Regions from separate parts of the Fictibacillus iocasae genome, predicted to be linked through region 1. Evidence: riboswitches for the same ligand, from Rfam matches in the RefSeq annotation. Region 1 holds a riboswitch; each other region holds the start of a gene.
The links. A riboswitch is a leader RNA that binds a small molecule or an ion and turns the genes downstream of it on or off. The one in region 1 is predicted to bind cyclic di-GMP.

Region 1 (10,007 bases):
ACCAATCTGATAAGCCCCAGCAGATGGCGATGGTGTGAACGTGTGCTTCATATCAAACTGCTTGCTCTTCTCTGAGCCGAACCAGCCTGAGAGACCCGGCCTTATTCCAGCATGTCGTTGGTTGACATACAGTCCTGCTGTGCTTCCCGGACCTCCGTTCAAATATTTATAATTGCACCAGAACGCAAAATCCACACCCCAGTCACTTAACTCATGAGGAACAGCCCCAATTGAATGGCATAGGTCAAAACCGATGATGATTCCACGTCTATGCGCCTCTTTCGTCAAGCGCTGCATATCAAGCAGCTGTCCGCTTCTATAAAGTACAGAGGGGAGAAGGATCAAGGCGACCTCCTCTGTCATATGGCTGATGATTGTCTCTTCTGAAAGCGTCAATCCATCATCGCTTTTTACCTGGATCAGTTCGCTTTCATAATCATATCCTTTTAACATAAGCTGACTTTGCAGGGCATAAATGTCGGAAGGGAAAGTCAATTCATCAGCTAGAATTTTTGTTTTCACTCCTGATGGTTTGTAGAAGGTAGACACCAGCTGATGAAGGTTGACGGTGGTCGAGCTCGCAGCGACCACTTCCTCTGGCCGCGCTCCAATAATTCCTGAGAGCTTCGCACCTACCTGCTCACTTAAATGGAACCATGGATAAGCCCCGTTCATCCAGCCATCAATACCATAAAGCTTCCAGTCTTCAAGCGACTTAACCAGCGTACTCTCAGCCCTTTTCGATAAAAGCCCGAGCGAATTGCCGTCCATATACCATTTTCCTTTTGGAAGGTAAAACTCATCACGGAACCTTCTTAATTCATCCTGCCTATCTAATGTAAGCGCATACTCTTTATTCAGCACCATTTTTCCCCCAATCAAGATTCTATCTTCATAGTAATCAAAAAGGAGACCGTGTGGAAGAATTAAGTTGTTTTCCGGATTAGTATCTAGTGTTATACGTTAACCTTTGGTAAACAATACAGGAATCAGTCTGAAAAATTGTCACATTTTCATGAAAAATAGCGAAAAAAAACGTGAATATGACAGCACATTCCGACACGTTAAAAAGGTATTAAGCCCTATACTGAAAGGGTACTAATTAACTGTACATACGATGGCTCACACTCAACTCAAATCCATTCAGAAAAAGGCAAACATGTTGAAAAACATGGACGCAAAATCACAGGTCTAACGTTCACAAACTATGACGGCTGGATTACCTGGAAACATTTCAGGAGGTACTGATGACAACTTTACTGGCAGATCAATTGGATGGTGAATGGGTAGAATTAGTGATGGAAGCAAAAGAACTTGGATTGAATATTGAAGAAGTGCGCCAATTCATTCAAAACACTTCCTGCGTGACACCGCCTTCCTTGTTGGAGGAGCAGACGATCTAATCCCCACTTTTGTTCTATTTACAGAAAAAGAAGCCAAATGTATAATTGATGAAACGCTTCTAGTAAAAAAGAGGGATAAAAATGATCGGTGAATTTGTAAAAAAATACCGCAAACAAAAAGGACTCTCATTATCTGCATTAGCCGAAAAAGCTGGAATAGCGAAATCCTACTTAAGTTCACTTGAGCGAAACATTCAACAAAACCCATCTGTTCAGCTCTTAGAAAAGCTTTCTGCTGTTTTAGATGTTCCTGTTGAGAATTTCCTAAATGACCGAACGGAAGTAAATGATAAAGACCTGGACGCCGAATGGGCAGATTTAGTAAAAGAAGCCATGGGCTCTGGTGTCAGCAAAGAACAATTTAAAGAGTTTCTTGAATTTAATAGATGGAAGAACGCACAAAAATAAGCCAGTCTCATTGCCGACTGGCTTTTTTGGTTGCTGTATTTAACAAACCCTCTACTCACCGCCTCAAATAGATATATCAATAAATGGTTTAATTTCTTTAAAATGATAAGGCTGAACGTTTTTCATAGCAAGGAGCCAACTTCTTTCCAGCTGCCTCAGCTTTCTTACTGTATAAAGAAAAGGGGCCAAACCTTTATATTCATGATCGATATATAGTTCACACATATTTTCACCTTTGTAATACAGCTTAACGAAATGGCGCCCTGTGAAACTGATATATTGATCCTTCTCATCATTCCGAATCATAAAGGTATGCCTCCTTAGTTTCGTTCTTAAAAAAGAACGATTTTATTAAATGATACACGACAGCAAAGAACAAGTACAGTTTTTTCGTTCTCTTTTGTGAACATTTTAAAGAAAAATGGACGAACGCTATGCACTTAACCGAGCTTTAGCTGCCTTTAGCCTTTATTCCTAAACCTTTCGACTGCATCGATTTCCGACTCTGTTAAAAAGTTATGCTTCCTTAACGTGTTAAAAAGATTGGCAATTCCTGTCTTATTGCCTAGTATTAAAGGCATAGGGGGCAAAACGCATGAATAAAACACTGATCGCAACCGCGGTATTTCTTGTTTTCTTTTTTGGTTTATTTATATTCGTTCAGCAGCAAAAACAGCACCACGACCAAACAGGAAATAAACCGCCGGTCAAAGATACATCGTTTCATGAACAAACCAATCCGCCACAGAAGCCTTTACCACCAGAACCTGCCAAGCATGAGGAATATACTGCGACTATATCCGCTGTAGGCGATATCCTCATTCATGACAGAGTATATGACAAAGCGGCAAATCCTGACGGCACATACCATTTCAGCCCCATGTTCAGACAGGTTAAAGATGAATTAACGTCGAGCGACATTACAATAGCCAATCAAGAAACGATGATTGGTGGAGTAAAGCATGGGTTATCGAGCTATCCATCGTTCAATTCACCCGCTGAAGTGGGAGATGCACTGAAAGAAAATGGAGTCGATCTCGTTACGATAGCCAATAATCATACGTTAGACCGGGGCGAAAAAGTTATCTTGAGCGCTATTGAACATTGGAACACAATCGGAATGGCCTATACAGGTGCTTTCCGTTCTCCCGAAGACAAAACCGATTTGCGGCTCATCAGAAAAAACAACATCACCTTTTCATTTTTAAGCTACACGTATGGAACAAATGGCATACCCGTTCCAGAAGGAAAAGATCATCTCGTTAATTTAATTCAACCCGAGTTAGTTAAACGAGAAGTGTCCGAGGCAAAGAAGCTGTCAGATGCGGTTGTGGTCAGCTTACACTTTGGCAATGAATACGAGCGGCTTCCAAATCCAGAACAAGAAGCCCTTGCCAAACTGGCAGCTGATGCGGGTGCTGATGTCATAATCGGCCATCATCCACACGTGCTGCAGCCAGTAAAATGGATTTCCCGCAAAGATGGCTCTAAGGCATTCGTCGCTTATTCTCTCGGAAATTTTCTTTCCGGCCAGCGCGGGGATTACAAGGATCTTGGGGGGATTATACACGTCTCCGTTTCAAAGAAAATGGACGGCAAGAGAAAAACAGTAATGGTTCACTCTCCCCGCTTTACTCCAACTTATGTTGACAGCCAATACGTAATATGGCCACTGTCAGAGCTTCCTGAAAAAAAGGAAGTGTTTGAAGAAATAAAACAACACATGAACCGTTATATGCAAGAGCTGTCGTTTGATTAGACAATAAAAAGGATGTCTCGCCTAGTGCCGAGACATCCTTTTTATTGAGAAAAATTAATCCATTATTTGCCCTTTGAACGCGGACTTTGTGTATCTCTTTCCTTTAATTCATCTGAAAATGCTGCGTCACTGTTCTCCATACTTGTCATGCTTTCTGTAGGTGTAGCGTTATTTTTCGCAGCGGCATCTCTAGAATGTTTACGTTTATCCATCTTGTTATGACCTCCTTTTTTCTTCTTCCTATTGTCTGCACTGTTCGTTTATTTCATGCCAAATAAAGTTAACCTAAAAAAAAATCAAGTTGACAATGAAGTTTTCCCTCGTATACGATTAACATATACTTACTATTACAATTTTGCAGAGGTGGATATGTATGAAATTAAGAACGGCTGATCTAACACTTGCCGCATTATTTGTGGCACTGATGGCTATTGGCGCCAATATTACGAACTGGATACCGGCACTTGTATTCGGCAAAGTTCCACTTACCCTCCAAACCTTTTTCTGTATATTAGGAGGGATTCTTCTTGGAAGCAGGCTCGGCGCTATTTCGATGACTGTGTATGCCCTCGTTGGCCTTGCTGGCGCACCGGTGTTCGCTAAATTTTCAGGTGGGTTTGATGTTCTTGTCGGTCCGACATTCGGTTTCATTCTTTCTTTTATCCTTGCAGCCTACGCGGCAGGAAAAATAGTCGAGCTGTCAGAACGTCCTACTATGTTAACGTATACGGTTGCTGCATTTGCCGGATTACTGGTCAACTATGTAATCGGGACATCCTATCTATATGTTGCCCTGTCAACATGGATGGGCGTTAAGGGCGTAACGTATTTCGGCACATGGAAAGGCATGCTCCCATTCCTGCCAAAGGATACCTTCCTTACAATCTTAACGGCCATACTTGCTCCAAGGATTCACAAAGCCGTTTCAAAATCCCGCCCGGCTGCTACAAGCAAAAAGGCCGCGTAATAAAATTTGCCTGACGCCTTTCGCGTCAGCCTTAGTTGCCCTGTAAGAAAAAGCCGCCGTCAAGGTCAGTCAACGGACCTTGGCGGCGGCTTTTTTTTGATATAAGGGTCTGGTACTTGTCTTCCACAGACTGCAGCAGTGCTAGAACAGGGAAAACAAGTACCGGACCCCAAAAAAAATATAAAGATAACGCGGATTACAGCACCATCGCTGCGATAAAACCGAAGATGATGAGCGGGATATTGTAGTGAATAAATGTTGGCACACACGTATCCCAAATGTGATGGTGCTGGCCGTCGGCATTAAGACCAGAAGTGGGTCCAAGTGTGCTGTCCGATGCAGGCGATCCTGCATCTCCTAATGCTCCGGCAGTACCAATGAGTGCGATCGTAGCCATCTCGCTTAAGCCTAATGCCGCACATAATGGGACGAATATCGCTGTAATGATCGGAACGGTGGAGAACGAAGAACCGATACCCATTGTCACGAGCAGTCCGATCAATAGCATCATGAGTACGCCTGCCGCTGTGTTATCTCCAATTAACTTAGCACTTTGCTTAACGAGTGATTCAACGTCTCCTGAGGCGTTCATAACAGCAGCAAAGCCTGCTGCCGACAGCATGACGAATCCGATGAATGACATCATTTTCATGCCCTCCGTCAGAATTTGATCAGACTGACTTATCTTCATCTGACCGCTTAAATAGAGGATAACAATTCCTGATAAAGCACCAAAGATCATCGAGTCCGTTTGAATCTGGACGATAATGACGGCAAAAATGGCAGCCGCGGCAGTCACAATAGAACGCATTGTATAACCTTCACTTGTCTTGGTCAGTGTGACTTCCTTGTCTTCATACACTCTAGGTTTGCGGTACGTGAAAAAAACAGCAACTAACAGACCTGCAATCATGCCAAGCGACGGAATGGTCATCGCGGAAGGGATGCTGTCCATAGAAATGTCCATTCCGCTTGCCTTCATGTTCGTTTGAATGATCTCGTGGAATATTCCTCCAAATCCAACTGGAAACCACATATATGGCGTGATTAATCCGAACGTGATGACGGTTGCTGTCAGCCTTCTATCTATTCTTAACGCATTAAGAACGAGAAGCAATGGCGGAATAAAGATCGGAATGATGGCGATATGGATCGGGATGACGTTTTGCGAGAAAGAGGATAGCATCAGGATGATAAACAGCAATATGACCTTTGATCCTGTTTTCCTTTCTGACTCTCCCTCTTTTTTTACTAATGCGATGGCTTTCTTTACGATGAGATCAGGCAGGCCTGTTCTTGATAGAGCCACAGCAAAGCTTCCGAGTAAGGCATAGCTTAAAGCGACAACAGCATTTGAACCTAGGCCCTCGCTGAACACTTCTATTGTTTTTTGCAGCCCAAGTCCGCTGAAGAGCCCTCCTGTTACGGCCCCAACGATTAGAGCTAGCACTACATGTATGCGCATAAGGCTTAATCCGAGCATGACAACGATCGCAATGATGACTGAATTCATGGTGTTTCCTCCTGTTTGCTTTAATACACTAAATCATTAACACGATAAATCTCTAATAAACTATCATGACAATGTGTTCTTGTCAACCACTCGCTATTATTATCGTATGACCGCGCCCTTGCGCATTAATGTAAAGAAAACTTGTAGGACGCCATGCCTTTAAGTCAGCCTTAGTTGCCTTTATACTTTGTTTCTAAACTTTTTGACTGCGTGGAGTCTTCACTGTTAAAAAGTTATACTTTCTTAAAGTGAAAAAAAGCTGCCGGCAGCCTTTAACAGGTTGCCTGCAGCTTTCCTTATATCGTTTTATTAGAAAACGCTACGGCCATTCGTGAAAGAGTACGCACCATGACGCCTGTAGCCCCCCTCGGTCCAAGATCGGAGCTTTTACCCGAGAAAGCCGTACCGGCAATGTCTAAGTGCACCCATGGCGTGTCTCCTGCAAACTCCCCAACGAACAGTCCGCCTGTAATCATATGGGCGAGTTTGCCGGCTGAGTTGTTCAGATCCGCCACATCACTCGTCTTCAGCATATCCTTATATGGCTGAAAACTTGGCATCAGCCAAATCAGTTCACCTTCTTCGGATGCTGCTGTACGGATTCTCTCGTACCATTCATCGTTGTTTGTGAGCGCTCCGGTTGTGCAGTCACCGAGTGCAATCAGTGCCCCGCCTGTCAGGGTGGCAACATCCACGATATACGACGCGCCTTGCTCCTTAGCATAGGTGATGGCATCGGCCAGAATGAGGCGCCCTTCTGCATCCGTGTTGCGCACTTCAATCGTTTTTCCGCTGAGTGACGTAATGACATCTCCTGGTTTCATAGCAGAGCCTGATATGAGATTTTCACATGATGGAATGACGAACATCGCATTAATGGCTGGTTTTAGCCTTCCGATCACCTCCATCGCACCGATCACGGAGGCGCTGCCCCCCATGTCACTCTTCATGTCAGGCATGCTTGCTGCCGGCTTAATCGAGTAGCCTCCTGAATCAAACGTTAATCCTTTTCCGACAAAGCATAATACATTCTCCCATTCTGCTAGGCCCTTATATTTAACTGTGATCATTTTTGGGGATTCATTTGAACCCTGACTGACTGCTAGAATTGCCCCCATTCCAAGCATCTCCATGTCACCACGCTCGAGCACTTCGTATTCCATGCCATGCGATTGCGCGATGTTGACTGCTTCTTCTGCTAAATCAGACGGGGTCATCAAGTTGGCTGGCGTGTTCACCAGATTTCTCGCCTTCTCGATTCCGAGTCCGAACGCTCTGCCAGTTTCAAGCCCGCTCTGTGCCGCTCGGTCCCCATAAACGATGACTTTTTCGAGCTTCTTATCCACTCTGTTTGGTCTTTGCTTATAGTCATTAAACGTGTAGCTTGCACAAATAGCAGCGTCTGCTAATGCATGAGCAATTTTTTCTGTCTTTAACAGGTTGTTTTCGAACGTTTTAAGAATGACTGAAGCGGAGATGGCCCTTTCATTTTTTAGCATTTGAAATGCTTTGCCGAAAGCACTTCTCAATATCTCATACGTCAGATCTTCTTTTTTCCCCAATCCGATCATAAGCAGCTTTTTCGTTTTCATCTTTCCCAGTGTGTACAGTTTATTTATTTTTTTCGGACTGCTGGAAATTTCTCCGCTTTTTAATAGATATGTCAGGTATCCGCCAAGCCTGCTATTGATCTCTGCTGCTTCACCTGTCAGTGTCGGCTCCGAGAACAAGCCAATAAGCAGCACTTCTTCGTCTTTCTCTTCTGTAAACGGCAGCTTGCAATCAAAGATCATGGCAGCCTCCTTTTTATCACCCTTGTGTAGCCAGTTTATGTCGAAAGCGGTCCCTTCTATTCCATATATAAATATATTTCGGGAAGACGGGGGAGCTGATAGACTTGCTCAAATGGAATTCGATCGGTCTCTTCAGGCATAAGAGAGCGGCATTTTATTATATAATATAAGACGTTATCCACATTTAGTCCCCACCAATAAGGCGTGTAGTGCTGTAAATAGGTATACCCTGCATCCATCATCAGCCTGGCACCTTTAACATTTCCATAGCTGTAATGATATAGCGCTACGCTCATCTGCAGGAGGCCTTTTAAGAACAGGTTGCTCTTATCGGTAAGCCACAGTTCCTCCAGCAAATCATGACAGGTATAATAATCACCTTCATTGAAGGAGACGAAAAATTCATAGTACTCTTCCGGATAAACAGCACCGTCCATAATGTCTCCTCCTTTTCTTCACTATATCAAAGATTACCAAAGACAGAAATCGGGTAACCTGCCTGTATACCATCCATTCCCTAATCTGAAAAACAGGAGCACTCAAATATGACTGGACTATTAAGCAATTTCCCTTTAATCGCAGCCCTTCTCGGTGTCTTCTCTGCTCAGTTCTTGAAGATTCCCATCGCTTTTTTTCATACAAGGCAGGTAAAATGGCAGCTGTTCTTCACAACCGGCGGAATGCCAAGCTCCCACTCTGCATCTGTCACTTCACTTGCTACCGCTGTAGGCGTTCAGGAAGGACTTGATACAGCCTTATTTGCTATAGCCGCTATGTTCGCGATCATCGTCATGTATGACGCTAAAGGAATCCGCTGGCATGCAGGAGAACAGGCTACGGTATTGAATGATTTAGTAGAAGATTTTAAAAAGCATGTGAAAGAGACCGCTCAGCTTCAGGAGGACAGTGAAAAGACAAAAGAGTTGAAGGAGATGCTAGGACACAGGCCGAGCGAGGTGTTCTTCGGAGCTCTTCTTGGTATTGTACAGACGCTCGTTCTTTCAGCGGTTTTCTTTTCTTAGGGAGGAATGCAGAATTAAAATCGTATCGCTTTGCCCGAGCAACACAGAGCTTCTTCACTATTTAGACTTGATTCCACAGCTTGTAGGAGTGGATGATTTCTCCGATTTTCCTGAGACAGTGAACGCACTGCCTCGCGTCGGACCGGATTTGTCCATCGACATGGATGTAGTCACCAGCCTTCAGCCAGATCTCGTTCTCGCCAGTTTGAGCGTTCCTGGCATGGAGAAAAATGTTGCTGAACTCAACAAGCGCCGTATTCCTCATGTTGTGTACAATCCGCAGACTTTCGAGGACATCTTAAACGACCTGCTTGATTTAGGGGCACGCACAGGGAAACTTGATCAAGCGAACACGATAGCGGCTCGTGCCCGTAAGCTAATGGGCGAATATAAGTCCTTCGCTTCTCACGTTTCCCATCGGCCTTCTTTATATTTTGAATGGTGGCCAAAGCCTGTTTTCACACCTGGACAAAAGAACTGGCTCACGGAATTATCGGTTCTTGCAGGAGGAAGGAATGCATTTGCAGACAAACAAACGGAGAGCTTTCAATCTGACTGGGAAGAGGTTCGTTTAAAAAACCCTGACCATATTTGCATGGTTTGGGTAGGGGTCCAAACCTCTAAAATGAAGCCTGAATTATTGTATAAACGTCCAGGATGGAATGAATTGAAGGCCCTTGTCCAACGTAACATCCATGTACTGGATGAAAACTTATTCTGCCGCCCTTCCCCTCGCCTGTTTAAAGGACTAGTAAAGCTTGCAGCGCTTCTCCATCCCGATATCTTTCCATCCTATGATGAACAAGATCCTTTAACAGAGCGAAACGCCGTAAGAGGCCGGACTTAGTGGTCCGGCCTCTTCCTATTGCAGCTGCTGTCTGAAGGATTGTATGGATTTATTTTCATTCAAGGATCTCAGCTTCTTTTCGTCCAATCTTCCATTCCCTTTTTCAATCACATAGACATCCAGCGACCTTTTACCCCATTTCTCATATACCTCTTCTACCGTGTGATAGTATAAGTCAATACGCTTTCCTTTTATTGCGGATCCTGTATCAGCCACCACACCAAAACCATAATCTGGGATAAATAACACGGTGCCGATCGGGAACACGGTTGTATCAGCAGCGATGGTACTGTAT
Region 2 (9,568 bases), on a different contig from region 1:
AAATATCAAAAAACCAGTCTCCTTCTCGTTGAAGGAGGCTGGTAAATATTATTTAACTTTTATTGTTATTGTTTTCCCTTTGTTGCCTACGCTGTCTTTAGCAAATAGAACAATGGTTGTTCCCTTTTTTTGATTTTTAATTTTCAAGCTAAATTTCCCTTTTGCATCAGCCTTGCCTGCCCCAATGATCTTGCTGCCCACTTGAGCATAAACGGTTGATCCTGCTTCAGACCGACCAGAAATCGTTTTTGATGTAGCTTTTACTCCATTCACTGCAGGAGCCGCAGGGGCAATTTTGTCAACTACCGTTATTGTTACATTTTTCGTTCCATATAGATTCTTTGCACTGATTTCCACTTTAGCACCCGCATTTTGCTTAGGAATGTTAGCTGAGAAATCGCCTTTATGATTAGAAGCCGTCTTATAATCTTTTCCTGCTAACTTTAACACTACTTCAGTATATGGGGCTGTTTTCCCTACAACTTTGGTAGTTAAGTTCGTTACCGGACTTACTGTTAAATTTGGAAGAAGACTAGGCGCTGTGACTGTAAGTTTATACTTACCAGAATTCAAAGTATACTCACTGTTATTGAACACTTTTATATAGTAATTTCCTGGTTTCAAGGTAATGCTTTCAATATACTTTGCCGGATTTTGTGAATCACCGCTGAAGTAATCACTTGTTACTTTATTGTTTTCTTCATCATACACAACAATTGACGTTGTTGAATCTACGTAAGAAGTAAGATCTACTTTGACTTCCATTGTTCTCTGAACTGAAACCTTGTAAAAATCAGATGAATCGTTCCAAGACAGAAATCCTGTTATTGGCTGGTAAAAGGTGATGGACTGCGCTTCTACTGTACCGTTGTTCGGTTCGGTATCATTATTTCCAGCATAATTAATGCTTGTTGTAAGCTGATATTTTCCAGTGTTTAAAGTATATTCTGAATTGTTATAGATAGATATGTAATAATTCCCCGGTTCTAAATCGACATAATTGTTATATTTAGCAGGGGAGAGGGAACTGCCATTAAAATAATCACTAAATACTTTTTCGTTTTCTTCATCGGTCATTTTAATTGTGGTAGTAGAATCCACGAATGATGATAAATTCACATGTACTCTTCCCGCTTTATCAACAGTCAATTTATAAACATCTACTGAGTCATTCCAAGATAAAAAACCTGTAACAGATTTGTTATAGAAAAGAGGCTGAGCTTCAACAGTACCATTATTGGGCTCTGCTTCATTATTACCAGCCTGTGAAAAAGACACTTGAAGTGTGAAATCACCTGTATGCTTCAAATATTCATTGTATTCTCCAACCTTCAAGCGGTATGTCCCTGCCTCAAGATCAACCCAGTCGTTATGCTTACCTGGAGTAGAAGAAGAACTTGTAAAGTAGTCTCCAAAAACTTTAACATTGTTGCTGTCATATAATTTGAAGTGGGTGGTTGATTTTACATAAGAAGTGATGTCAATGGATACCCTCCCTGCACTTGGCACTGTGAAAAAGAACTCTTTTTCCTGTTCTTGTTCAGTAAGTGAACCAGAGACAAAAGTTAGGACTCCATTTGCTGCTTGTACGTTTTCAACTTGGAAGATAGAAATGAGAAGAAAAGTAAGTGCAGTTAGTGTAATAACGATTTTGTTTAATTTAAACATCATGTACCCTCCTTGTTATTAACTGATTCTTTGTTTAACGTTATGCGGCATTTGTGTATTCTGCGAGTTGTTTCGCTTCTTTTAGACCCTTTACAATTTTCATTACCTGAAATGGAAGTACAAATACTCCAATTACCATAGACAATCCTAATTTAATTAAGAAATAGATGACCCAGCCCATTAATGGCATGAATAGAAAGATATTTGGAGTAATCTTATTCAATGCACTCCATCCCCACGGTACACCTGCCAATGCAATAGCTAACATAAAGCCTTCTGTTAATCCAAAGGCAAATAATACAGTCATAATAATGGCATTACGAATTAATATGGATTTCTGTTCGCTTACTTGGTTTAGTACGCACGAATCGCATGATGGATAGGTAAATTTTTCACTGCAATTTGGACATAATGCCTTTCCGCAAACCGTACATGTCGAAACCGCGTCCATTTCATAATGTTTATAGCATTTCATTTTAGACTCCCCCTCGTTGTTTTGTTACTTTAATAACTTCCTATTTCTATCAACCTCCCAAACAAAAAAGCCATGGCTAAACAGCCACAGCATACTTAAGAACTATGGCAACCTGACGATCATAGCGTAAAACGCCTTAGACTCACGGCTTTGCGTCCTTCCCTTTCGAAAAGTTTGCCTTTTTCATAATTATTCAATTAAAGGTAAATATTACTATACACTTAGTATAATGGAACCTATTTCCTATGTAAACACTAAAATATATAGGCTATTTTTCCACCTTTAGATCTGTGCTAATTGTAGGTGTTTACGCTAAGCCCAAACATTAATGGGTTCATTAAAAAAAGAAAAGCTCCAGCAAACACAATAGCTAGAGCTTCTCTCATCATCTCTTTTATTTCACATACCCCGCCCACCGTCTGTAATAGGTGAGGTAGGTTTTGTCGTTGGATATCGTGTATAGGGCGTGCATTTGGAAGATGTGAATCGCGTGGTACATCGGGACGACGTGCGGCTGCTGTTTCATGGTGAGATGGCTGAGGTCGTAGGATGTGAAGCCGCCGATGTCGTACTTTGGCAAAATTTTCTTGATTGCGATCAGTCCTTTTTGCTGCAAATAGTACTGCGCCGTCTTTTGGCCGTAATCTGCCTTTACGCCAAGCTTCATCCAGTCATAAAGACCGAACATGGCGTATACGAATCCGTTCAGTGTGTAATTGTCTGGGTTGCTGATGTATTCTTCAAAAAATCCGTATTCATTGTACGATTTTCCGAGTGCGCGCAGGTTCGTGTATGTGCCGCCTCTTGACTTGGCGCGGGTCATGAACGCGAGGCATTTTTTCCCTGTTTCCAAATATTTGACGTCCTTTGTTAAGTGATACGCTCTTGAATATACGCTCAGCGCCTGGCCTTGAGCCATAGCTGAGTACCAACCAGGCTGGTATTTCACGCGAAGATGCTTGATCTCGTAATAGAAATCATAACGAAGCGATCCGTCCGGCTTTTGGTATAGCACTAAAGCATTCGCATACTTGAGAAAGCGGGCTTTGTTTGCTTCATTCTTTGTTCTGACATACTTGCCGTGTTCGGAGAGTGCCATCTGGGCGATTGTAACCGGGTTGTACTGGTACTTGTCATAATACTTCACCATTGGGATGCCTTGGGCGTCCATTTTGATTCGAGACATTTGGAAAACTTTTTGGCTGAGATTGAAATAGTCGCCTTGCGGGGTATAGGGAGCGAGTTTGTGGGCGTATTGGTAGTTGTTCTTCTTGTAGGTAGCAACTGACTTTTTGACGAGTGCAGAATAATCTGCGGCGTAGCTCGGAATGGCCATCGAAAATAACATGACCGCAGCGATTGTTAGCACAACGGCTGTCTTATAAAACTCCTTCAATTGAACTATTCCCCCTGCTCTTATTGTGATGAACTGCCTTTTTCATACTATACCAATAATTACCACAACACATGATAATATTATACTAATGTAACAAAAATTGTAACTTTCTTTACATTTACATATCATTTACATTTTCTTCATTTCATTTTTTGTTGAAATAACCCGATATAACGGGGGAAGTTTCGGTTTGGACAAGAGAGGACGATCAAGTTGTTGGAGTATGTGACGAGGTTTGGGGCTGTAACCATTGTACTATCATGTGTTTTCGCATTTATCTTCGCCTGGCTGCTATTTGGACTCTCGGTGAAACGGTCCTTGGCGGTCAGTCTCGTTGCCCTCGTCATGCTGATGTCTCCGTTTCAGCTGCTGCAGGGCAAATTGGAAAGCCTGGAAAAAGCCAAGAAACAGGCAGAACATCTCGTGACGGAAACAGTGTATGCGGATTCCTATGTTGAGGGGGCGTCTGTTGCCTCCGTCGAGGAAAAAACGGCGTATGAATTTGTGAAACAATACATTAAAGCCTATGCTGAAGCCGTTAACACTGGAGACTTCAGCAAAGCCCAGCCATTCCTGCTGCCACAAAGTGAGGTTTATATTTCACAAAAGAAAAATGCGGAAGAACAGCATAAAAAAGGATTGTCGTCTGAAAACGTTCTTCCCTTGACTTACTCTCACTTTCAACAGACAGGCGATGACCGGTATGAGCTGAAGGTGACCGAAGACTCGACCGGTACGATTTGGTTGTATGAACTAAGCTCCCAGAAAGATTCATTAACCATTTCGGAAATCCGTAAACCATAACATTAAAGCCCCGAATCAGACGCTGATTCGGGGCTTGTCTATTAATCTACATATTTCGCCCAGCGTTTGTGGTAGCTGAGGAAGGTTTTGTCTTTCGTAATCGTGTACAATCCGTAAATCTGGTAAAGGTGGACAGCGTGGTACATCGGCACGACGTGAGGCTGCTGCTTTCTCGTCAGGTGGCTTAGGTCATAGGACGTGAAGCCGCCGATATCGTATTTTGGCAGGATTACTTTTAATACTTTGATGCCATGCTCCAAGTGCTGCTGCGCTCTTTTCTGGCCGTAATCCTCTTTTACACCGAGCTTCATCCAGTCATACAGGCCGAACAATGTGTACACATAGCCGTTCAGCGTGAAGTTATCGGGCGTCGTGATGTATTCCTCGAAGAATCCGTATTGCTTGTAGCTTGGCCCAAGTGAGCGCATGTTCGTATATGTTCCGCCGTTGGACTTCGCTTTCATCAAGAACTGCAAACACTTCTTACCTGCTTCCAGGTATTTAACATCCTTCGTTAAGTGATACGCACGCGAATACACGCTTAGCGCCTGCCCTTGAGCCATCGCAGAAATCCAGCCTGGCTGAAACTTCGCCTTTAAATGCTTGATCTCGTAATAAAAATCGTAACGAAGCGAGCCCTCCTCCTGCTGATACGCAACAAGTGCATCCGCATATTGCAGGAATCTCGTCATGTGCCCCGGCTTTTGGGTTCTCACATACTTCCCATGCTCAGACAATCCCATTTGTGCGATCGTCACTGGATTGTACTGGTATTTGTCATAATACTTCACCATCGGAATGCCTTTTGCATCCATTTTAATACGCGACATTTGAAAAATCTTCCCGCTAAGGTTGAAATAATCACCCTGAGGCGTATACTGAGCAAGTTTATGCTTGTACTCATAATTGTTTTTCTTATACGTCGCCACCGACTTTTTGACCAACGCAGAATGCCCCGCCGCATAACCAGGCGCAGCTGCCGCAACGGTAACCATGAATACCGTCAACACAGACACCGCCCATTTCATTACATGTTTCACTTTCTCTCTCCTATCTGGAAATTGCACGTTCGATTTCCGATCCTTTTTCAGTTGGGCTGAGTATAATTTATATCGGTTAAATTTAAAGCTATTTTAAGTTTCTAATATTGATTTCAGTATAAAAAGAATAAATATTAATTAACGGTGTAAATACATCCTTACATTAAATGTTCCTAGTATTACGATCTAAGTTTGATGAACTTAAGCCTAGTCATGGAATAGTTAGTTTTCTTCCAGCCATATGTAATATCATTGAATTTTTATTTACTATTTAAATTCCAAAAATTTCTACCGATATAATCTTTGGAAAAGACTAAGTCTTTTTACCTAAAAAGAAGGAGAGATAAATTTGCAAAACACAAAAAATAGGTTATTTTCACTAACTATGGCTGGCCTGCTTACAGTATCCACCCTGTTACCAAGTATCACGTTTGCACAGGAAACCAAAAGTTCTGTTAAGCCAACTGCCCAGCAACAAAGCGGCCAAGCTAAAATAAAAAAAAGTAAGTGGGCTAAGTCAAATGACGAACAAGGAAAGGAAATTGTGAATAGGTCTCCTCGCGATACTAGTACTCAAGATCAAAGACTCCTCGCTAAAACCAGAGGTGCTAATAAAAATAAAGAAATGTATATAAAAGACGAAATTATTATTAAAATGAAATCCGGTGTTTCTTCAGAATCATTCTATAAGACGAATAATTTAAAGCTTAAGACGAAATTAAAATCGATTAAAGCTGATGTAGTTAAACTACCAAGTGGACAAGATGCAAATATAGTAGCAAAAAAATTAGCCAAAGATCCTAAAATAGCTTCTGTACAACCTAATTTTAAGTACTATCAGTCAAATTTTAATGATCCATTGTTTGATCAGCTATGGGGTCTTAACAATACGGGACAAGTGATAAAAGAAAACTCCGGTACAGAAGATATTGATATAAACCTTCCCGAAACTGTCAACTATCTTCAAGGTGAAAATTTACAAAAAAATGTCGTTGCTGTTATAGATACAGGTATAGATATTAATCATGACGACTTAAAAGATGTTATATGGAGAAATAGTAAAGAACAACTAAACGGAAAAGATGATGATAATAACGGATATATAGATGATATTAATGGGTTTGATTTCTATCATTACGATAATACCGTATTTGACAAACATGACGGAGATGAACATGGCACCCATGTAGCTGGTACAATTGCAGGCTCTATTAACAATGGAATTGGTATTACGGGAATTGCTCCTAATGTAGAAATAATGTCATTAAAGTTTCTTGGTCCTGATGGAGGATCAACGGAAGGTGCTATTCAAGCAGTAGAATATGCAACAAAAATGGGCGTGAAAATATCTAACAATAGCTGGGGCGGAGGTGCATATGACGTCTTTTTAAAAGAAGCAATCGAAAATTCGGGAATGTTGTTTGTAGCCGCAGCTGGAAACGATGGAGTAGATAACGACTTTTATGAACATTATCCATCTAATTATGACTGTTCAAATATTCTGTCTGTAGCTGCAATTGATAACAATGGTCAACTGGCCGGTTTTTCTAATTATGGATATAATTCTGTAGATGTTGCTGCGCCAGGTGTAGATATTTTAAGTACTTTTCCTAGAAAATATGCATACGGTGCAGCTGCACAAATTGTAGGTGACAATTTCAAGGCAATCTTTAATGGATTTGGATTTGAAAATTTTACAGATAATGCTGAAAGACAAGAAGCTTTTAACCAAGCTTTAGATTTTTTAAATGTAGACACAGCTCAGAAGATACTCCTTGTTGATGATGATGAGTCAGTTAATAATGACTTTCCTGATTATTCAAATGTATATTCTCAACTTTTATCAAACCACTCAGATAAAGTTACAAAAATTGAGGTTGATCCGATGTCAAGTGGTCCTGACTTAGTTACATTAAATGATTATGATATCGTTATTTGGATGACAGGTGATGGATTTGGCGCCGGTAATCCTGAAATAACAGCACTAACAGATTGGGATTTAGTAAACTTGACACAATTTTTAAGTTCAGGCAAATCTCTTGTTCTTTCTGGACAAGACATATTATGGAATCAAGAAACTACCTCTTTTGTGAATGAAGTATTAGGGTTGGAAGTCATTGGAGAAGACTCTGCCAGATCAGTTTATGGTACTAGTCAGTCAATATATGAGAATATGACTTTTAAAGTTGGAGGAGCACCTTACGTAGATTTAATTTCGCCTTTAAATGGGGATAAAGCAAAAATTAATCTTATCTATCCTGAACAAGCTGATTATGAAAACGCTTATGATTATTTAAGTGGTACATCTATGGCCACTCCACATGTCACTGGACTTGCAGCATTATTGTTAGGAAAGTTTCCTAATTTATATCCTGAAGAACTAATCATGGCAATTGAAAATTCAGGAGAAACTCTCCCAGATCTTGAAGGCTACTTTAAAACGGGGAAAATAATTAATGCATATAAAACTCTTCAGTTTAGTAAAGAAGATTTTAGTCAATTTGATAACGATATTCCAGGAGTTGCAATGCATGACTATATCGTCCAAAACCAACTAGATTCTAATATAGAATTTAATGATAGAGATGATGTCTACTTCATTAAACTGAAAGCTGGTCAAGAATTATCACTTAAATTGCAAGCAAAGTTGGGTACTGATTTTGATCTTTATGTTTACGATTCTTCTGCTTATTCCGTTAATTCAGGATATGGCATGATTGCTTATTCTGAAAATAATGGAACATCATCAGAATCTATAAGTTTTAGAGCCCCTGTTGATGGAATATATTACATTAATGTTTATGGATTTAACGGCTCTGGAAATTATACTTTAATAGAGGGCAATATTGCCGGAGAATATGAGAATACAAGCAATGTTGTAAGTTATGAGGGGTTGTGGAAAACAGTTCCTAGTACGTCTTCTTCAGGAGGAAGCATCTCTGAATTAAATTCAAATGGAAGCGTATCTTTTAACTTTAACGGAAACGGAATAGAATTATTTGGTAACAAAGGACCGAATTTTGGATATGCAGATATTTATATAGATAATCACTTTATAGAAATGGTTTCTTTATATCAACCTACAAGCACCTCAAAGAACTCTATCTATCGAAATTTCAATCTCTCAGATGGTCGACATACACTTACAATCCGATGGACAGGTAACTTTGATTCAAAAGCAAGGAAAACAAGCACAGCTATTAATGTTGATAAATTCACGGTCAAAATGCCACCACCTGAAGCACCTAATAACGTTAAAGTTTCTTATAATAATATAGCTGCGGCACCTAAAGTCACATGGAATGCAGAATCCAAGGCTACTGTGGGCTATAAAGTCTATCGTAAAGAGATTACTACAACACCTACACAGTATACTTCCATCACAGCAACCCCTATATCAGATACTGAGTATCTAGATAAGACTGCTGTAAAAGGTAAGAAATACTCTTACTATGTTGCAGCAGTTGGATTCGGAAATTTTGAATCTAGTCCTAAAAATGCCATAGAATATATTTATGATGATGATGTACCAGGCATGCTTCTTACTGCAAATGGGGTCAATGGAAGTGTAGATGCAGAAGATGATATGTTAGATGTTTGGAATGCACAAATTGATTTAAACAAGTTATACGAGTTTAAAGTTAGTGGAAATGTTGAACTAAAGCTATATGATAAAGCCACAACGTCACTATCTTCGCCTACTGCAAAGTTAATCAGCACGAGTGTAAATGGTAAATTGTCATTTAGCACTCTATCATCAGGTAAGTATTATTTAGTTGTTTCTCCGCTAGATAATGAACAAGAAGCAGAATATTCACTAACAATGTCCACTTACTCAATAAAACATTTAGAACAGTCTGATCCGAGTATCATTAAATCTGGGGGTTGGGTAACTAAGACAGATACAAAAGCTTTTGGGAGTTCGTATATTCAAAGTACTAAAAAAGGAGATAAAATAACATTAATATTTAATGGGAGAGGAATACGAGTCTTTGGAGCCGTTGCATCTAATTATGGTTATGGAACCCTTACTATGGATAACGTTTTATATCCTAATCAGTTAAATTTCAGTAGTGAAACTCTAATACCGGTATTTAAAACAATCATTCATGAGGAAATATTTAATATTTCTGGACAACATACCATAATAATTACTGCAAATGACATTATTAATTTAGATGCGAT
Region 3 (10,007 bases), on a different contig from region 1:
TAATGAGGTTTCCAAACGTACACTTGCGAAACAAAGCAGAAACCCTTATTGAGCATTTCTTATTGAAGAAATATCCCTCTACTTAACGATTTGCTTAGGGTGAGAAAAATAATTGGCGACTTTTTGGCTTGACCGTGTATACACTAAGAAAGAAATGGTCTAACAACGGAAAGTGAAAGTCGAGGTCGGATTATGATAGAGAAGCTGCAGGAATTTATTAAGCTTGCAGAAGCACTAGATAAAGAGGCTGTGATTGTCAGTGATGATGAGTTTGATCCAGTCAAAACGATAACGTATCCAAAGCCGTGGATTGTGCTGGGGTGCGGAAATTATGCTGCGGTTTTTGCTCATCCGGATCATATGGATTATGTGGTAAAGATATACGGAAGGGCGAAAGAAGGCATAAAGGACGAGATAGAGGTATACAGCCGCCTAGGCCGACATCGCGGGTATTCCCAATGCTATTATTATGGGGAACGATTTTTAGTGTTAAAGCGAATTTTTGGGACGACTTTATTTGATTGTGTTCATAAAGGGATGAAAATTGAGCCAACGATCATTGATGAGATTGATGCAGCGCTCGATTATGCACGCCAGCGTGGATTGTATCCACACGATGTTCATGGAAAGAACGTCATGATTTCCAATGGACATGGTGTGATCGTCGATGTCTCGGACTTTTTAGTGAAGGAAGACTGTGGAAAATGGAAGGATTTAAAAGCCGCGTATCACAAGTTGTATAGGCATACCCTATACCGTTTTCCTATAAAAATCCCATATAATGTATTAAATGTGGTGAGAATCGGGTACAGGTGGTATAGAAAAATAAGTAAAATTGGTAAAAAAGGTACAAAGAACTAGATAAAAAGTTGGAAATATCCTCCTGTATAGGATATAATCACTATAAATTAATATTATACCTTTGTTTTTCAAGGCAAACCATTTGAAAGAATGGGACGCAAAGCCACGGGTCTAATGCTGAACAACAGCGAAGGCAGCCGGGTTGCCAAAGGGGACGATCGGCTGCATGCTAGAGCTGCTTCCTTTTTGGGGAGCAGTTTTTTTGTGCTGTTTCAGCACGGATACATGTTTGATCAAACAAAGAGATTTGAGGGATTTACATGGCCAGAGAAAAGTATTGGCAAGAGTTGCGGAAAAAGCTGTATACAAAACATGTGGACGCCATCCCTACCATGATCGATCATCATTTGGGCGAACTAAAAACGGCAAAATATTTTAATTTATTTCTCACATCATCACTCACACCGTATGAACATACGGTACAAAAAATGCTTCATGCGAATTGTCGAGGCGTGTTTCTGCCTGAGCGGCGATATAAAGGATTTTTAAAAAAATCAGAGGAAAGTGCCTTTCAATCTGGTATCCAGTTTGTGAAGCATCAGAAAATTCCATACCGTTCATTAGGGTGCTTTACCAAAAGTATTCGAAACGCCGTCCTGCTGGAAGTGAAGAAGGTGCTGTCGGATGAAGAGATGGAAGTCCAGCTCCATGTATTGGAGCGTTGGAACGAGATCAGCCACCATTCTTTAACCGGTTTCTTAAGCGGCTTTTGTTCACAGCAATTCATGGATTTAAAAGAAATCAGCATTCGTGATCCGTTGACTAACTTATATAACCGGCGCTATTTCTATGATTGCCTGGATGATCGGATTAATGAGTCCGCGTGCATGGAACAGCCTCTGACGCTCCTCATGCTCGATGTGAATAATTTTAAATATGTAAACGATGAATTCGGCCATAATAAAGGGGACGAGCTCCTGTGCCATATTGCATGGCTGGCCCAAGAGCAGTCTCTTGATTACGGCTTCCGATTCGGCGGCGACGAGTTTGTCTTCCTGCTTCCAGGAGCAACCGAGCAGGAAGCCTATGAAACAGCTGTCAAGATTGAAAAAAGGTTAAGTAATTGGAAGAAATACGTTTCACTTGCATACGGGGCCATAGAACTTAAGCCAGATGCAGGAGAACGAATCGATGACTACCTTCATTTGGCGGACAAAAGAATGTATGACAGTAAAAAAAGTATAAAAAGATAGAAAAAAATACGTTGTGATAAAGTGTGAAAGCTATCAACGAATGCTATGTTTTTGCAAGGCAATCCTTCATCTTCTCCAAAATGATTTGTACGTTTACTAGAGGTCGCATCTGCTTATTGATGCGGCCTCTTTTAATTTCGTCACTTTCCATTTTTTCCATTCGAACGCATGTTTTGTTCAGAGTAGGAGTATGCGATAATGTAGAGATAAGAAATGGGCGAAAGGATTGTGAGATAAATGAGTTTGCGATTTATGCTGGGACGTTCAGGAACGGGCAAATCAGAGCGGATGATGAATGAAATCATTGAACGCTTAACAGAAGATCCAGCAGGGGAACCGATTATCTATTTAGTGCCTGATCAGATGACGTTTCAATCAGAGTATAAGCTATCCTCTGCACCTGGTATGAACGGAATGATAAGGGCACAAGTCTTCAGCTTCTCCCGTCTGGCATGGAAGGTTCTTGGCGACATGGGCGGCATGACTCGAACGCATATTACCAGTACAGGTATTCATATGATGCTGCGCAAAATCATTGAACATCGCCGTGAAGAGTTAAGGATCTTTAAGAAGTCCTCTGATCAGACAGGGTTTTATGAGTTGCTTGAACTGATGATGACAGAGTTGAAACGTTATTGCATCACTCCTGATGAAGTGAATGGTCATGCTTCTTCGCTTCAGTATTTTGCAGGGAAAGAAAGCACAAAGAATGTACTTCAAGACAAGCTTTCTGACCTTGGACTTATTTACAATGAACTGGAAAACGCTCTTGCGGCAAATTATGTTGACTCAGAAGATTATCTCCGTCTACTTGTTGAAAAGATCCCTCATTCACCCTACATACGAGAGTGCGAGATTTATATTGACGGCTTCCACTCCTTTACTCCGCAAGAAAAAGAAGTGCTTGCGATGCTGATGAAATACGCCAAAAAAGTAACGGTTGCATTGACTGGTGACGTGGAGAGCCATCATGCTGCACCTCATGAACTGGATCTATTCCATATGACATCTTCAACGTTTATCCAGTTAGTCAATATGGCGAAGGAAAATGGTGTCAAAATAGAAGAAAATGTTCTTCTTGCCACTCCTGAAAGATTTAAGTCACCTGCTTTGCTTCATTTAGAGCGCCACTTTGATACCCGCCCTGAAGTTAAATCAATGGATACAGAGGGTTTAAAGCTTTATTCCGCTGTTTCATTGCGGGCAGAGGCAGAAGGAGCAGCTCGAGAAATATTGCGGCTTGTTCGTGATGAAATGTACAGGTTTCGTGATATTTCCATCTCCGTGCGGAACTCTGCTTCTTATCAATCGGTTATTGAAACGGTATTTGAAGAATATGAGATCCCTGTCTTTGTCGATCAGAAAAAGTCGATGCTGCACCATCCTCTAGTGGAGCTGATTCGTTCGGTGCTGGATATCATCAGCAAGAACTGGCGATATGAAGCGGTTTTTCGTGCGGTGAAAACAGATCTTCTTTATCCAGGTGACCGTACAAGAACGGTTAAAGAGCTGAGAAAAGGAATGGATCAGCTGGAAAACTATTGTCTGGCACTCGGCATTCAAGGGAGCCGCTGGACAGATCCTAAACCTTGGAAGTATGTGCGAATCCGCGGCCTTGAAGAAGGAGAAGCAGCAAGGACAGATTCTGACCAGCAAAAGGAAAACGAGCTGAACGAGCTAAGAGAAATCATTGTTGCACCTATTAAACGATTGTCACGTGATTTTAAAACAGGAAAAACGGTCCGAGATTATTGCGCAGCCCTTTTTTATTTTCTGGAAAGAATGGAAATTCCCGCTAAGCTTGACGCGTTGCGCCTGAAAGCGGAGGAAAACGACAGGCTGAAGGAAGCGCGTGAGCATGGACAAGTATGGAATGCTGTGCTGAACCTGCTCGATGAAATGGTGGAAATGACAGGGGATGAAGAAATTCCTCTATCCTTGTGGACAAAAATGCTAGATACAGGTCTAGAGAGCATGAAGTTCTCACTCGTTCCGCCAGCGCTTGATCAAGTGCTCGTCGGAACGGTGGACCGCTCGCGATTTACAGATGTAAAAGTGCATTTCCTGCTGGGTGTAAATGAAGGAGTGCTGCCTGCACGTCCGAAAGAAGGCGGCCTTTTGTCAGAGAGTGACAGGGAAATGCTCGAGCAGAACGGATTGGAGCTGGCACCTTCAAGCAGAAGGCAGCTGCTTGATGAACAGTTTCTTATTTACTTATCGCTCACGAACGCATCTGACAAGCTGTATGTATCCTATCCTCTGGCTGATGAAGAAGGAAAGACACTGCAGCCGTCTATGGTGATAGCCAGATTGCACACTCTTTTCCCTGAAATGAAAGAAAGGCTTTGGAACAATGAGCCGGAGTGGGAGGATGACCTTGAATTTATTCAGCATCCGAGAAAAGCGGTCGCCTATTTGAACGGAAAATTGCGTGAATGGAAACGGGGCTATGGCATGGCGGATGTCTGGTGGTCTGTCTATAACTGGAGTCTTGAGAATAAAGACATCAGGCATTTTGCTTCTACCGTAATGTCGGGACTTTTCTTTAAAAATCAAGAAGAACGGCTTGAACGTTCAATTGCCGAAGAATTATATGGTTCAACCATATCTGCGAGTATTTCAAGAATGGAAATGTTCTCTTCGTGTCCGTTTTCTCAGTTTGCTTCATACGGACTCAAGCTGAAGGAACGGGAAATTTACCGGCTGGAGGCCCCGGATATTGGACAGCTCTTCCATGCGGCGCTTAAGAATATGAACGATTTTTTAGACAGCCGCGGAATGAAGTGGCAGGATCTTTCACAGAATGAAGCTTTTCGTATTGCGGGAGACATGGTGGAGCTGCTCGCGCCTAAACTTCAGCATGAAATACTGCTGAGCTCCAACAGGCTGCTCTATATTAAACGCAAGCTAAAGGATGTTGTTGGAAAAGCCACTTTTATTTTAAGTGAGCATGCCAGAGCGAGCGGCTTTGCCCCGGCAGGACTGGAGCTTGGATTCGGCCGAGGCGGTGAGCTGCCACCGCTGGTGTATGATCTGCCAAACGGAACGAAAATGGAGATCATCGGACGAATTGACAGAGTGGATACAGCGAAATCGAACAGCGGCCTTATGCTGCGTGTTATTGATTATAAATCCAGCTCAACGGGACTTAATTTAAGCGAGGTCTATTATGGCATTGCCCTGCAGATGCTCACGTATTTAGATGTGGCGGTGACACATTCAAGCAGATGGCTTGGAGAGGAAGCTGTTCCGGCAGGCGTGCTGTATTTCCATGTTCACAATCCACTGTTGGCTAACAAAAAATTGATGACATTAGAAGAAATTCAGAAGGAAGCATACAGAAAGTTCAAGATGAAGGGGCTAGTGCTCGCAGAAGAGGAGGCGATCGGCCTCATGGATCATACGATGGATAAGAAATCGGATATTATCCCTGTTGAACTGACACAAAAAGGATTTCATAAGAGAAGCTCTATCGCGACTAAAGAGCAGTTTCATCAATTACGTGGGTTTGTGAAAAAGACGGTTCAGCAAATCGGCACCGAAATTTCAGAAGGGCATATTGCTATCTCTCCTTATGATTTAAAGAACAAGAAGCCTTGCACGTTCTGCTCGTATAAATCGGTCTGCCAGTTTGATGAGTCGTTTGAGGACAATTCATACCGGCAATTGAAAAACGAAAAAGATGACATTATTTTAGAAAGAATTTGTGAAGAAGGAGGAGAGGCGAATTGAAAACGATGACGCCAAAGCCTGAGGGAGTGCTGTGGACCGACGACCAGTGGAAGGCCATTACGGCCAGAGGAGAGAATATCCTTGTGGCTGCTGCGGCTGGGTCAGGCAAAACGGCTGTCCTTGTAGAGCGGATCATTTCCATGATTAAAGACAAGCATGCGGATGTTGACAGGCTGCTGATCGTAACGTTCACGAACGCTGCAGCTGCGGAGATGAGAAAAAGGATCGGCGAAGCACTGGATGAGGAGCTGAAAAGTCACCCTTCATCCTTGCATTTAAGACGCCAGCTTAATCTTTTAAATAAAGCCTCCATTTCAACGCTCCACTCCTTTTGTATCGAAGTGCTGAGAAAGTATTATTTTATGACAGATCTGGATCCTGGCTTTAAAATTGCGGACGAAACCGAGGCAGAGCTTTTGCGTCAGGAAGTCATGGACGACTTGTTTGAAGAAGAATACAGCAAAGGGGAGGAGCATTCGTTTTATACGCTTGTTGACGCGTACAGCTCTGACCGCAACGATCTCGAACTTCAGAAGCTTGTGCTCTCTTTGTATGATTTTTCCCGGAGTCATCCCGATCCGGAAGGCTGGCTTCAAAATATGGCTGCTTTATATGAAACGAATGGGAATGATATCGAAAATCTTCCATGGACGATGGAATTGCTTGATGACATGGCCAGGCAGCTTACGGGATTAAAGATGTATGCGGAAAAAGCGCTTGAAGCGGCGCTGTCGCCTTCAGGGCCGGGGCATTATGTTCCGGCGCTTGAAGGAGATGTGTCTGAAATGGAAAAGCTGCTGGCCGCTTCAAAAACGTGGAACGGGCTGTACGCGGCATTTCAAAAACTCGAATTTGATAAGCTGAAGACAGTTCGGGGATTTGACGGTGACACGGCACTGAAGGACAAAGTGAAGAATATGCGTGACTCTGTGAAAAAGAGAGTGACTAAGATAAAGGAAGATTATTTTGAACGTCATCCTGATTCGTATGTGTTGCATTTAGAGGAAATGGCCCCTGTTGTTAAGGAACTCGCCTCTTTAGTCATCATGTTCGGCGATAGGTACAGTGCTGCGAAGAAAGAGAAAGGTCTCGCTGACTTTGGCGATCTGGAACATTATTGCCTGCAAGTCCTGTCAGCACCCGGCTCAGTAATGGACAAGCCTGTCCCGTCGGATGCCGCGCGGGAATACAGGGACCGGTTCATTGAAGTGCTCGTGGATGAGTATCAGGACACGAATTTTGTTCAAGAATCCATCATCCGCCTTGTTTGCAAGGATGGGGAAGAAGGCAACCTGTTCATGGTTGGTGACGTTAAGCAGTCGATCTACCGTTTTCGTCTTGCGGAGCCGATGCTGTTTTTGTCTAAGTACCGATCCTTCACTTCAGCTGGGGGGAGCGGGCTGAAGATTGACTTGTCCCAGAATTTCAGAAGCCGTGAAGACGTTCTTTACGTCTCCAACTTCATCTTTAAGCAAATTATGGACCGCCGGGTCGGTGAGATTGATTATGATCAAGATGCCGAACTAAAGCATGGTGCCACCTACTATCCTGATGCGGAAGAAAGAGAAACGGAACTCCTCATCATTGATAAAAGCCAGCCTGTACAGAGTGAGGACGGCGAAGAAGGCGAAAGCGAAAAGAGCGAAATGGAGACGGTGCTGCTTGAAGCTAGAGTGATGGCAGAAAAAATCAAGAAGCTTGTCGGGACCGACGGAAATAAGCCCTTTATGGTGTATGACAAACAGACGAAAAATATGAGGCCAATCCGATATAAGGATATCGTTATCCTGCTGCGCGCTACACAGACATGGGCCCCAGCGATTCTGGAAGAATTCAAGCAGCAAGGCATTCCGGGTTACGCAGAGCTTTCTTCGGGGTACTTTCATGCTGTTGAGATTCGTGTCATGATGTCACTTTTACAAGTCATTGACAATCCGCTGCAGGACATCCCGTTTGCTGCTGTTCTTCGTTCCCCGATTGTCGGCCTTTCGGGAGAAGAACTGGCATTAATCCGACTTGCGCAAAAATCAGGCTCTTATTATGAAGCGGCGGAACGTGCTGCTGAGGATGGACGAGAAGAATGGCGCGGTAAGCTGAAGGCATTTCTTGACGCACTTGAGCGCTGGAGAATGCGGGCACGAGGCGGGTCTCTTTCCGATTTAATTTGGAATGTATACAGCGAGACAGGATACTATGACTTTGCTGGAGGTATGCCCGGAGGAAAGCAGCGCCAGGCGAACCTAAGAGCACTGCATGACCGGGCAAAAGCCTACGAATCTACTTCGTTCAGGGGGCTTTTCCGCTTCTTGCGTTTTATTGATAGAATGCAGGACCGCGGAAAAGATTTAGGAGCGGCAAGGGCGCTTGGTGAACAGGAGGACGTTGTGCGTATCATGACCATTCATAAAAGCAAGGGTCTTGAATTTCCTGTCGTCTTTGTAGCAGGGCTGAACAAGCAGTTTAACATGATGGATTTAAAAGAGAACGTGCTTCTTCATAAAGAACTAGGGCTTGGCACACGCTATATTAACCCTAAATACAGAGTCACGTATCCAACTTTGCCAAAGCTGGCCATCGCCCAGCGTAAAAGGATGGAATTGATCGCTGAAGAGATGCGGGTGCTCTACGTGGCCATGACACGGGCAAAAGAGAAGCTGTATTTGCTTGGAACGGTCAACGATGCTGCCAAATCTGCTGAGAGCTGGGAGGATGCATTGTTTGAGGAGAGCTGGATGCTGCCAGATTATATACGCGCACAGGCGAAAAGCTACTTGGACTGGATTGGGCCGAGCGTGCTGAGGCATAAAAACAGCGTGCCACTAAGAGATTATCTCCGTTCATCATCTGCAGGAAAGGGCGAAGTGTACATTCATGAAACAAACTGGAAGGTAAGCATCCTTCAGGCTCAAGAGTATGAAGAGATGGAGGTACAGCCTGAACAAGAAGCTGAACTTCTTACTCTAGTAAAGTCAAGGCAGCCCGTTCCAGTTGTGGCAGACGAGGAACCAACAGTGCTTGACAGGCTAAAGTGGCGTTATAAGCACTCAGCATCCAGCACGACGAGGTCAAAGCAGTCCGTAACAGAGATCAAGAAACAGCATCAAACAATAGATGAATACAGCAGCCGGGACCTCGTCGCGGCAGCACGTCAGCCGATGCATGAACGTCCATCTTTCTTAAGCGGCCAATCCATGAATGCTGCGGAAACCGGCACAGCGATGCACCTTGTGATGCAGCATCTCGCTTTAGATGCGGTGGAAAGCGAAGATGAAATTAGGGAACAGATCGCTAGAATGGAAGAGAACGAGATCCTGACGACTGCACAAGCAGAAAGCATTAATTTGACTGCTATCATATCGTTTTTTCAGTCGCCGGTCGGTTACATCGTGAAAAAATCAGACAGCACAAAAAGGGAAATTCCCTTCAATATGGCGGTTCCAATAAGAGAAGTAAATCCTCATTTTAAAGGTGATGAAAACGAGAAAGTGCTGGTCCAAGGGGTAATTGACTGCCTCGTACAAGATAAAGAAGGCTATATACTCATCGACTATAAAACGGATGGCATCACCAATCGCTTCTCGGGTGGATTCGCTGAAGCAGAAGGTGTTCTGAGGGAACGCTACAGCGTTCAGATCGCCCTTTATGTAAAAGCGATCGAAACAATACTCAAGCAGCCTGTTAAAGAGTCTTATCTGTACTTTTTCGACGGCGGCCATACGCTGAAGATGAAATAAAGAGGAGGGTAATGATGAGAATCCTGCATACTGCTGACTGGCATCTTGGCCGGACATTAGAAGGAAGAAGCCGTTTGGAAGAGCAAGCCGCATTTTTGGAGGAAATCGTCAAAATTGCAGATGATGAAAAAGCGGATGTAATCTTGATGGCAGGCGACGTATTTGACACGGTCAACCCGCCGGCTGTGGCGGAGACGCTTTTTTATGAAGCCGCAGCCCGGCTATCTGATAAAGGAAATCGTCACTTTATTGCTGTTTCAGGCAATCATGATCATCCAGACCGGCTGTGCGCATCAATTCCTCTGGCTAAGGAATTGGGGATTACACTAATTGGCAGTCCTGAAAAGCATCTTTACTCTCTGTTCTCAAAAAGAACGGGAGAGATAGCGGAAATTTGTGCCCTTCCTTATCCTTCTGAATCGAGGCTTAAGCAAGTGCTCGCACACACGCAGGAGGAAGAAGGATTAAGAGATGGATACGACGCGTG

Region 2: it holds a riboswitch for cyclic di-GMP, as region 1 does, so the genes downstream of both, ACFQPF_RS15690 (B-box zinc finger protein) here and ACFQPF_RS11940 (anti-repressor SinI family protein) in region 1, are expected to answer to the same signal.
Region 3: it holds a riboswitch for cyclic di-GMP, as region 1 does, so the genes downstream of both, ACFQPF_RS08550 (GGDEF domain-containing protein) here and ACFQPF_RS11940 (anti-repressor SinI family protein) in region 1, are expected to answer to the same signal.

What each region holds. Positions count from the first base shown of each region.
Region 1 covers NZ_JBHTCP010000038.1:14,318-24,324, reverse strand. Annotated here, with positions in the region: gene kynU (kynureninase) at 1-867, opposite strand, end outside; cyclic di-GMP riboswitch class I at 1,143-1,227, shown strand; gene ACFQPF_RS11940 (anti-repressor SinI family protein) at 1,248-1,403, shown strand; gene ACFQPF_RS11935 (helix-turn-helix domain-containing protein) at 1,485-1,811, shown strand; gene ACFQPF_RS11930 (hypothetical protein) at 1,875-2,117, opposite strand; gene ACFQPF_RS11925 (CapA family protein) at 2,407-3,570, shown strand; gene ACFQPF_RS11920 (hypothetical protein) at 3,633-3,782, opposite strand; gene ACFQPF_RS11915 (biotin transporter BioY) at 3,944-4,537, shown strand; gene ACFQPF_RS11910 (Na+/H+ antiporter family protein) at 4,734-6,050, opposite strand; gene ACFQPF_RS11905 (leucyl aminopeptidase) at 6,347-7,843, opposite strand; gene ACFQPF_RS11900 (DUF309 domain-containing protein) at 7,900-8,280, opposite strand; gene ACFQPF_RS11895 (divergent PAP2 family protein) at 8,389-8,865, shown strand; gene ACFQPF_RS11890 (cobalamin-binding protein) at 8,879-9,712, shown strand; gene ACFQPF_RS11885 (3D domain-containing protein) at 9,728-10,007, opposite strand, start outside.
Region 2 covers NZ_JBHTCP010000049.1:125,370-134,937, forward strand. Annotated here, with positions in the region: gene ACFQPF_RS15685 (Ig-like domain-containing protein) at 49-1,671, opposite strand; gene ACFQPF_RS15690 (B-box zinc finger protein) at 1,709-2,143, opposite strand; cyclic di-GMP riboswitch class I at 2,247-2,332, opposite strand; gene ACFQPF_RS15695 (D-glucuronyl C5-epimerase family protein) at 2,538-3,539, opposite strand; gene ACFQPF_RS15700 (TcaA NTF2-like domain-containing protein) at 3,765-4,343, shown strand; gene ACFQPF_RS15705 (D-glucuronyl C5-epimerase family protein) at 4,385-5,383, opposite strand; gene ACFQPF_RS15710 (S8 family serine peptidase) at 5,733-9,568, shown strand, end outside.
Region 3 covers NZ_JBHTCP010000014.1:41,191-51,197, forward strand. Annotated here, with positions in the region: gene ACFQPF_RS08540 (YhjD family protein) at 1-86, shown strand, start outside; gene ACFQPF_RS08545 (serine/threonine protein kinase) at 193-861, shown strand; cyclic di-GMP riboswitch class I at 924-1,011, shown strand; gene ACFQPF_RS08550 (GGDEF domain-containing protein) at 1,122-2,054, shown strand; gene addB (helicase-exonuclease AddAB subunit AddB) at 2,292-5,786, shown strand; gene addA (helicase-exonuclease AddAB subunit AddA) at 5,792-9,520, shown strand; gene ACFQPF_RS08565 (exonuclease SbcCD subunit D) at 9,535-10,007, shown strand, end outside.